DNA from 2 places in the Janthinobacterium lividum genome. Region 1 is predicted to be linked to the other one. Evidence: predicted binding sites of a transcription regulator. Region 1 holds the regulator's gene; the other holds the start of a gene.
What was found. Region 1 encodes sigma-54, which starts transcription at its own class of promoters, with help from an activator protein. Its sites were predicted from a motif close to TGGCANGNAANCTGCTTT; they were not measured.

Region 1 (5,019 bases):
TTGCAATAATTTGTAAAGATAATTGCCTTGGAAGCAGAGCGCCGATCTTTATTGTATGATCGGCGTATGCATATCGTCCTTATCACCGGAATATCCGGCTCCGGTAAATCCGTCGCGCTCAATGTGCTGGAAGATACCGGCTACTATTGTGTCGACAACCTGCCGCCGGCCTTGCTGCCCAGCCTGGTGCAGACCCTGCTCGACGAAGGTACACCGCAACTGGCCGTCGCCGTCGATGCGCGCAGCGCCGAGTCGCTGACCAGCCTGCCGCACAATGTGGCCCTGCTGCGCGACCAGGGGCATGACGTCAAGGTCATGTTCTTGACGGCCACCACGCATTCGCTGGTGGCGCGCTTCTCGGAAACGCGGCGCAGCCATCCGCTGTCGCACGAATTGCGTCCGAACCAGAATCCGGCCAGCCGCCGCACGCTGATCGAGTGCATCTCGGAAGAACGCGAACGCCTGTCAGCCATCGAACAGCTGGGCCATGTGATCGACACGTCGGAACTGAGCGCCAACAAGCTGCGCGCCTGGATCAAGGATATCGTCGCCTCCGAACGCGCACCGCTGACCCTGTTCTTCGAATCGTTCGCCTTCAAGCTGGGCGTGCCGCTGGACGCCGATTTCGTCTTCGACGTGCGGGCCTTGCCGAATCCCTATTACGACCTGGCGCTGCGCCCGCTCGACGGCCGCGATGCGCCCGTGATCGCCTTCCTCGACGCGCAGCCGAGCGCGCTGGAACTGCTGGCCGACATCCGCGCCTTCATCGAGAAATGGTTGCCGTCATTCAAGTCCGACAACCGCAGCTACCTGACGGTGGCCCTGGGCTGCACGGGCGGCCAGCACCGCTCCGTGTACATGGCGGAGCGGCTGGCGCAGTATTTCGGCCCGAATGAACGCGTCGTCCTGCGCCACCGCGAACGCAGCTAATTAGTCGAGGTGGCGCAGCGGATGCGCCGCGGCTGGCCAGACGGTGGCAAAGAAGCGCGCCACCATGGCCGCATCGACGTCGTCCAGGCTGGCAGGGTTCCAGCGCGGTGCATTGTCCTTGTCGACCACCAGCGCGCGCACGCCCTCAAGCACTTCGCCATGTTCGAAATTGTGGCGCACCACCGTGCGCTCCAGGCGCAGGCAATCGGCCACGCCCAGGTGGGCGCCCCGCTGCAGCAATTCCAGGGTCACCGACATCATCAAGGGCGAACGCAGGCGCATGGCCGCCAGCGCCTTGGCCGCGAACGCGCTGTCATCCTGCGCCAGCGAGGCCATGATGGCGGCCACGGAAGGGGCGCCGAAATGGCGGTCCAGCGCCGCGCGCGCCGTGGCCAGGGGAGACACCCCCGCCTCGGCCTGGAAAGGCGCCGCCAGCGCCTTGATAGCCACCGGCAAGGCATCTCCCCGCGTCGATTCGAACAGGTCCAGCAGCGCCCCCATCTGCGCCTCAGGCACGTAGACATCGGCCAGCCCCGTGTACAGGGCATCGGCCGCGTTGATCGTCAAGCCCGTCAAGCCCAGGTACAGGCCCAGCTGGCCGGCCAGGCGGGATAGAAAATAACTGCCGCCCACGTCGGGAAACAAGCCGATATTGACTTCCGGCATGGCCATGCGCGTGCGGCCCGTCACGATGCGCAGGCGGTTGCCGGGCCCGGCTTGCGCCACGCCCATGCCGCCGCCCATCACCACGCCATCCATCACGGCAATATACGGTTTCGGATAGAAATGAATAACATGGTTTAAAGCGTATTCTTCCGTAAAGAAATCCTCCAGCAAGGCGCTGCCGCCTTGCGGCGTGGCCAGGCCCGCATCGTAAAAGAAACGGATGTCGCCGCCGGCGCACAGGGCTTTTTCACTGCTGGAGCGGATCACCACGGCGTCCACCTGCGGATCGTCGCGCCAGGCCAGCAGGGCCGCGCTCAGGGCGCGCACCATCTCCAGCGACAGGGAATTCAAGGCTTTCGGACGGTCGAGCACGATATGGCCCGTGCGGTTGCGGATGGAAGTCTGGACGAAGTCGCTCATGGCAGGCAGGAAAGAAGTGAAAGTGCAAACATTTTAGCCCCTGCGCGGCGAACATTGCGCTCAAAAGGTCCAGGCGCAAAAAAGGGCGCAAGATGTGCGCCCTTAGTTGATCACAACTGCTGGAAGCGGGTGGCCTTAGACGGCGACGACGGCTTCTTCCTCGGAGTTGTCTGGCAGATGCTTGATCGCCTCTTTACCGTGCCCTTGCACTTTGGTTTTGTATTTCATCACTTGCCTATCGAGCTTGTCGATCAGGGTATCGATCGCGGCGTACAGGTCGTGCGCCAAGCTTTCCACATAGACAGTCTTGCCGCTCAAACGCAGGTTGACTTCAGCCTTTTGACGTTTTTCTTTCTCTTTGAGGTTATCCACGGTCAGAATCACGGCGATATCGATGACTTGATCGAAATGACGTTTCACGCGCTCCAGCTTCGTTTGTACGTATTCACGGATGGCTGGTGTCACTTCGAGATGATGTCCGCTGATGGTGAGATTCATACACACTCCTAAAGATGATCGGGTTCGTGCGGTCCATCCTATCCGGCCCGCAGAGGAACCGAAAAAAACTTACAAACACTTACGCAGGCTCACTGGCGGAATTTTCAACGCTTCCCGGTATTTGGCAACAGTACGTCGCGCAATCACCATGCCTTGTTCCCCCAGCATGTCCGCAATCTTACTGTCGGATAAAGGATTTTTAGGGTCTTCTGCTCCTGTCAGTTGCACGATCAATGCCCGTATCGCCGTCGATGACGCTTCGCCCCCCGCTTCGGTGGCGACGTGGCTACCAAAGAAATATTTCAACTCGAACATGCCGTGCGGGGTCAGCATGTACTTTTGAGTTGTTACCCGCGAGATAGTACTCTCGTGTAAACCCAGTGTATCAGCTATTTCACGGAGCACAAGGGGACGCATGGCAACGGCCCCATGCGAGAAAAAGTTCTTTTGTCTTTCTACTATCGCCTGCGCCACGCGCAGGATCGTGTCGAAGCGCTGGCGCATATTCTTGATCAGCCACTTGGCTTCCTGCAACTGTGCGCCCATGGCGCCCTCGCCCTTGCCCTGCTTGAGCAAGTTGGCGTACATGGCATTGACGCGCAGGCGCGGCATGACATCGTTGTTCAGCGTGACTTGCCAGCCATTGCGCGCGCGCTTGACGACGACGTCGGGCACCACGTAATCGGACACGTCCGAGGCGAACACGGCGCCCGGATGCGGATTGCACTGGCGAATCACCGTCTGCGCTTCGCGCAAGTCTTCATCGTCGCAATCGAGGGCTTTTTTCAGCTTGTTGAAATCGCGCTGGGCAAACCAGGCCAGGTGCTTTTCCACGATGACGAGGGCCATGCGGCGCGTCACCATGGCGATGTGCGGCAAACGCTTGATTTGCAGCGCCAGGCATTCGGAGGCATTGCGCGCGCCCACGCCGGGCGGATCGAAACTTTGCAAGAGAGACAAGGCCGTGCGCATCTCGTCAGCGTCGATTTCCAGCTCTTCCGGCAGGCGCGCCAGGATGTCGTCGAGCGACTCTTCCAGGTAGCCATTGTCGTCGAGCGCATCGATGATCAGCTCGACCAGCGCGCGGTCGCGCAATTCGAGTACCGTCACGCGCATCTGCTCCATCAGGTGTTCGCGCAGGGTACAGTGATGGGCCTCCAGTTGCGGGCGCGAATCCTCGTCGTCGGGCGCCTTGCCGCGGCTCGCCTCGCTCCAGTCGCTGTCGCCGCCATCCGCGGCGGCAGGACCCTCGCCGGCATCGCCGTCAAAGGTTTCCGCTTCGGCCGGCGCTGTGGGCGCTTCCTGGCCTGGCGGCTGGGGCGGCGCTTCGGCCGGCGCTGCCGTGGAACTCAAGGCGCCATCGGACAGCAGGCGCAGCGAGCGGTCGAGCGGATCATCGAGGCGCTCGAGCAAGGGATTGTCCGTCAGCAATTGCTCTAGTTCCTGATGCAATTCCAGGGTAGACAATTGCAACAGGCGTATCGATTGCTGCAACTGCGGCGTCAGTGCCAGGTGCTGCGAAGTGCGCAGCTGCAATGATTGTTTCATTGGCTTACATGCGGAAGTGTTCGCCCAGATAGACCCGGCGTACCGACTCGTTCGCGATGATGTCGTCGGGGCGTCCCGACGCCAGTACCGAGCCCTGGTTGATGATGTAGGCACGATCGCAGATACCCAGCGTCTCGCGCACATTATGATCGGTGATCAGCACGCCGATATTGCGCTCCTTCAAGAAACGCACGATGCGCTGGATCTCGATCACGGCGATCGGATCGACGCCGGCAAACGGTTCGTCGAGCAGCACGAAACGGGGATCGGTGGCCAGCGCGCGGGCGATTTCCACGCGGCGGCGCTCGCCACCGGACAGGGACAGGGCCTGATTCTCGCGCAGCTTTTCAATCTGCAAGTCAGCCAGCAATTTATCCAGGCGCACCTCGATCTCGGCCTTCGTCAGCGGACGGCCTTCGACGGTCTGAATTTCCAGCACGGCGCGGATATTGTCTTCCACCGTCAGCTTGCGGAAGACGGACGCTTCCTGCGGCAGGTAGGACAGGCCCATCTGCGCGCGGCGGTGGATCGGCAGGCTGGAGATGTCCACGCCGCTGATATCGATGCTGCCGCCATCGGACGGCACCAGGCCGACGATCATGTAGAACGAGGTGGTCTTGCCGGCGCCGTTCGGGCCCAGCAAACCCACCACTTCGCCGCATTCGACTTGCAGCGAGACATCATGCACGACTTGCCGCTTACCATAGGTTTTTTGCAGCCCGCGAACGATCAGGGTGCTGCCGCAACGAGTATTGTCCATTATTTCTTTCCTGGCGCGGGCGTGGCCGGCGCTTTCTCCGCCGCCGGTGCCTTGGTTTTCGGCTGGATCACCATGCGCACGCTGCCGCCATCCGGGGTGCTGGTGCCGCTGTTGGAATTTTCCATCGCAAACACTTCCTTGCGGCTGTCATACGAGATGAAGGCGCCATTGGCCACGTCGGTCACTTTCGTGCCTTC
Region 2 (5,019 bases), 610 kb from region 1:
GCAAAGTCGCCATCACGGTGGGAGAAGTGCAGGAAGTACTGGTCAGGACGCCGGGCAACTTCATCAACCGCATCTGCTGCGGCGTGAAGTTGCTGCGTTTCGGCGATGTCTGGTGCGTCGATATCGACGGCACCTACACGCACGATGACCCGGCGACCCTGGATGAGGTACGCCGCGATGGCGATTGCTACGTCATCGGCGGCACGGTCGAGGCAATCGAACTCGATTAGCCGGCAAACACGGCGGTTTTATCTTCCAGGCGCGCGTGATACGCGGCGATGGCCGGATAGTCGGGACGCTGCATGGGCGCCATCAACCAGCGCTTGACGGACAGGCCCAGCACGATATCGGCCAGGGTGAACGCCTCGCCGCAGACGAAGGCGCCCGTGCGCTGCAACTGCTGTTCCAGCACGCCCATCATCTTGTTCCAGCCGGCAATACCGGCCGCCAGTTGCGCCGCATCCTGGTGCGCGGGGCTGTGGCGCACCAGCGACATGAAGGCGTAGCGCCAGCTGTTGTTCAAATCACCCATTTGCCAGTCCATCCATTTTTCCACTTCCGCGCGGGCACGCGGATTACTCGGCAGCAAGTCGTCGCGGCCCGCCTGGGCACACAGGTAGCGGCAAATCGTGTTCGATTCCCACAGCACCAGGTCGCCATCGAGCAGCACGGGCACCATGGCGTTCGGGTTCAAGGCCAGAAAGGCCGGGTCGTCCGTGCTGCGAAAGCCGCTGCCCCAGTCTTCGCGTTCATACGGCAGGTCGAGCTCCTCGCACGTCCACAGGACTTTGCGGACATTGATCGAAGCGGCTTTTCCAAGAATTTTCAGCATGCGGGACTCCATAGGCAGGTGGTCGATCCAGAACTGTAGCCGAATTGGCCACGCCGCGCATGTGAAAGTGCCTTGCATAGTTGGGGTTTTCTTGGCATCGTAGCCACCCATGAAACCTATGCGCCACCACATGTCCAAAATCCTCGCGTTCAGCCGCTTTTCCGTGCGCGACTTCCTCGCCACCGCCGGTCCCACCTTGCTGCTGGTCGGCGCGTTTTGCGCGCTCGCGTACTGGCTGGTCGACCCCGCGCCGCCACGCCAGGTGAGCCTGTCGACGGGGCAGGACAATAGCGCCTACGAAGAGTTCGGCAAGAAATATGCGGCCACCCTGGCCAAGCACGGCATCAAGGTGACCTTGCAGCCGTCGTTGGGTTCGCAGGAAAACCTGCAGCGCTTGAATAGCGGCACGACCGATATCGCCTTCGTGCAAAGCGGCTCGACAGAACATGACGATGCCGAGCGCCACGGCTTGATTTCCCTGGGCAGCCTGTTTACGGAGCCCGTCTGGCTGTTCATGCGCGAAGACAAGGCCGTGACGGAGCTGACGCAACTGAAGGGCATGAAGATCAACCTGGGGCCGGAAGGCACGGGCGTGCCCGGCCTGTTCCGGCAGTTGCTGTCTGTAAATGGCGTCGAAGCCAAGGACTTGACGGTGAGCGACTTGCAGAATACGCCTGCCACGGTGGAGCTGCTGGAAGGGCGCATCGATGGTCTCGTGTTCAGCTCGGCGCCGGAAGCGCCGCTGATCCAGATGCTGCTGCAAACGCCGGGCATCAAGCTGTTTGACTTTTCGCAGGCGGAAGCGTACACGCGGCGCCTGCCTTTCCTCACGCACGTCGTCTTGCCGCGCGGCATCGTCGACCTGGGGCAGAACATTCCCGCGCAGGATTATCACCTGATCGCGCCGACCGCGACTTTGGTCGCGCGCGAAGACTTGCATCCTGCCCTGGTCGACCTGTTCGTGCAGGCGGCGGCCGGCATCCATGGCGGCACGGGCTGGTTCCAGCAGCAGGGGCAGTTCCCATCCGCGCGCTACACGGAGATTCCCGTCGCGCCGGAAGCGCTGAAATTCTACAAGGATGGCGCGCCTGTGCTGCAGCGCTACATGAGTTTCTGGCTGGCCAATTTCTTCGACCGCATGTGGGTGCTGGTGGTGGCGCTGGGCGCCTTGATCCTGCCCCTGTCGCGCGTGGTGCCGCCCCTGTACGTGTGGCGCATCCGCTCGCGCGTGTACCGCTGGTACGGCCAGCTGCGCACGGTGGAGCAGGCGCTGGAAGACGTGCCGGAAGCGCAGCGCGCGCAAGTCTATGCGGCGCAATTGCAACGGCTGGACCAGATCGAGGAAATGGTCAACCAGATCTCGATACCGCTGTCGTTCGCGGACGGCCTGTATGGCTTGCGCAGCCACATCAATTTCGTGCGCAAGCGCATCTTGACCCTGATGGGCGAGCACCCGGCGCCCGAGGCGGGCGAGCCGGCCTGAAGCATCAAGCCAGCGCGGGACTTGCCTCTGGACGACGCGTGGCCGTCATCGGCAGCGGTTCCGTTGTTCCTGGTGTCAGGCGCCCAGCCACGGCAACCCCGCCTTGCACCAGCCGCCAATCTGCTTGCGGTGGCCATCGGCGTCCTTGTCGCCCTCGAAGCCTTCGAGGATGTCGAAGCAGTTCATGTAGCCGTGCTCGGTCGCCAGCTTGGCGGCATGGCGCGAACGCACGCCGGAGCGGCACAGGAACAGCAGCACCTCATCCTTGCCGGCCTGGGCCGCCAGTTGTGCGAGGAAGTCGGGATTCGGCACGCCGCCCGGGTAGGTGGCCCACTGCACCGCACCATGCTGGGTATCGGCGATGTCGACGCGGCCGACCCAGTCGCGCTCGGCATTCGTGCGTACATCGATGAGCTTGGCGGCAGCGTCGAGTTGCAGCAGGTCGTACGCTTCCTGCGGCGTGACGGCGCCGGCATACGGCGTGCCTTCATTGGCCCGGCTGCGGGCGGTGGTCAGGATGTCGGCGGCGGTAGTCATGGCGTCCTCGATGAAAGTGGGCAGGTGTGTACGATTATAGTGCGCTGTCCGCGCCCCGCAAACGGGAAACCATGGTGCACAGTCTTTGCACCACAACGAGGCATTTTCCAGAAATTCATACAAAATGCACGATAATGGTGCGTTATTCGTTTTTTGCACTTGCATAGTGCATTCTTGATTTGACGCAAACGCAGCAGGAAAATCGCGGGCATGAAACTTTCACTGGGATGGCAGTAATTTTGTTGTCGGCACCAGGGGGCTCCTGGAGCTGGCATGGAATCTGCTATGATCCTTATGAGTTTTGGTGGCACGCAATGTTTGCTTCGCTTCATCAGCCCAGACGCACTAAGGTCGGCTCACCCCACATTCATTTAGGAGATACGCATGGCAATGACAGCCGCAGAAGTCTTGAAGATGGTAGAAGAAAACGAAGTCAAATTCGTTGATTTCCGCTTTGCCGATACCCGTGGTAAAGAGCAGCACGTGACGGTTCCCGTGTCGCACTTCGACATGGACAAATTCGAGTCGGGCCACGCCTTTGACGGTTCTTCGATCGCTGGCTGGAAAGGCATTGAAGCGTCCGACATGATCTTGCTGCCGGATCCAAACACGGCCAATATCGATCCGTTCATGGAAGAAACGACCCTGTTCATGCAGTGCGACGTGATCGAACCGTCGGACGGCAAGGGCTATGACCGCGACCCGCGCTCGATCGCGAAACGCGCCGAAGCCTACCTGAAATCGTCGGGCATGGGCGACACCGCCTACTTCGGCCCTGAGCCGGAATTCTTCATCTTCGACAGCGTGCGCTGGAAGATCGACATGTCGGGCTGCTTCGTCAAGATCGGTTCGGACGAAGGTTCGTGGTCGACCGGCAAGGACATCGAAGGCGGCAACAGCGGCCACCGTCCTACCGTCAAGGGCGGTTACTTCCCGGTGCCACCAGTGGACAGCTTCCAGGACATGCGTTCGGAAATGTGCCTGATCCTTGAGTCCTTGGGCATCCCGGTTGAGGTACATCATCACGAAGTGGCCGGCGCCGGCCAGAATGAAATCGGCACCAAGTTCTCGACCCTGGTCGAGCGCGCCGACTGGACGCAAAACCTGAAATACGTGGTGTGGAACGTGGCGCACAGCTATGGCAAGACCGCCACCTTCATGCCGAAACCTATCGTTGGCGACAACGGTTCGGGCATGCACGTGCATCAATCCGTATGGAAAGATGGCAAAAACCTGTTCGCTGGCGACGGCTATGCCGGCCTGTCCGATTTCGCCCTGTACTACATCGGCGGCATCATCAAGCACGCCAAGGCACTGAACGCGATCACGAATCCGGGCACCAACTCGTACAAGCGTCTGGTACCAGGCTACGAAGCCCCAGTGAAACTGGCGTATTCGGCGAAAAACCGTTCCGCCTCGATCCGCATCCCGCACGTGGCCAATCCAAAAGGCCGCCGCGTCGAAGCGCGCTTCCCGGACCCACTGGCGAACCCGTACCTGTGCTTCGCCGCACTGCTGATGGCCGGTCTGGACGGCGTTGCCAACAAGATCCATCCGGGCGAAGCCGCCTCGAAAGATCTGTACCATCTGCCGCCGGAAGAAGACGCACTGATCCCGACCGTGTGCGCTTCGCTGGAAGAAGCTCTGGACGCACTGGACAAGGACCGCGAGTTCCTGACCCGTGGCGGCGTGTTCAGCGATTCGATGATTGACGCTTACCTGGAACTGAAAATGCAGGACGTACAGCGCATGCGCATGACCACGCATCCTGCCGAGTTCGACATGTACTACTCGCTGTAATGGCGCCATGCCGGCAATGTGCCGGTAGTGAATAAAAAACGCGGGTGAGGCGATGGTCTTGCCCGCGTTTTTTTATGCAGTACGCCAATGCGGTGATCGTGCGGTGTTGTATAGTCGGCCCAGGAACGATGCGGCATGTGCCGACAGGAGTGAAGATTGACCAAGCATTACAGAATGGTGCTGATGGCAGGATTGCTGGGCGCGGCGGCACAGGCGCACGGGCAGCTGTATGTGTGCGCCGATGCGCAGGGACACAAGACGTACACGGACAAGCGGGCCGGCGCGCATTGCCAGTTGCTCGATTTACCGGGCGCCATGACGGAGCCGCCACGCAAGACGGCGCCGCTGGCCGGCGCGCCTGCCCGGC

Region 2: glnA (type I glutamate--ammonia ligase) is a predicted target of sigma-54. The motif match lies at 3,122-3,139, and genes of this name have one in related genera.

What each region holds. Positions count from the first base shown of each region.
Region 1 covers NZ_CP139976.1:810,315-815,333, reverse strand. The annotation lists gene rapZ (RNase adapter RapZ) at 67-930, shown strand; gene U0004_RS03595 (enoyl-CoA hydratase/isomerase family protein) at 931-2,016, opposite strand; gene hpf (ribosome hibernation-promoting factor, HPF/YfiA family) at 2,152-2,514, opposite strand; gene U0004_RS03585 (RNA polymerase factor sigma-54) at 2,584-4,062, opposite strand; gene lptB (LPS export ABC transporter ATP-binding protein) at 4,067-4,822, opposite strand; gene lptA (lipopolysaccharide transport periplasmic protein LptA) at 4,822-5,019, opposite strand, start outside.
Region 2 covers NZ_CP139976.1:1,415,660-1,420,678, forward strand. The annotation lists gene U0004_RS06410 (hypothetical protein) at 1-230, shown strand, start outside; gene U0004_RS06415 (glutathione S-transferase family protein) at 227-832, opposite strand; gene U0004_RS06420 (TAXI family TRAP transporter solute-binding subunit) at 963-2,315, shown strand; gene U0004_RS06425 (rhodanese-like domain-containing protein) at 2,391-2,852, opposite strand; gene glnA (type I glutamate--ammonia ligase) at 3,237-4,652, shown strand; gene U0004_RS06435 (DUF4124 domain-containing protein) at 4,809-5,019, shown strand, end outside.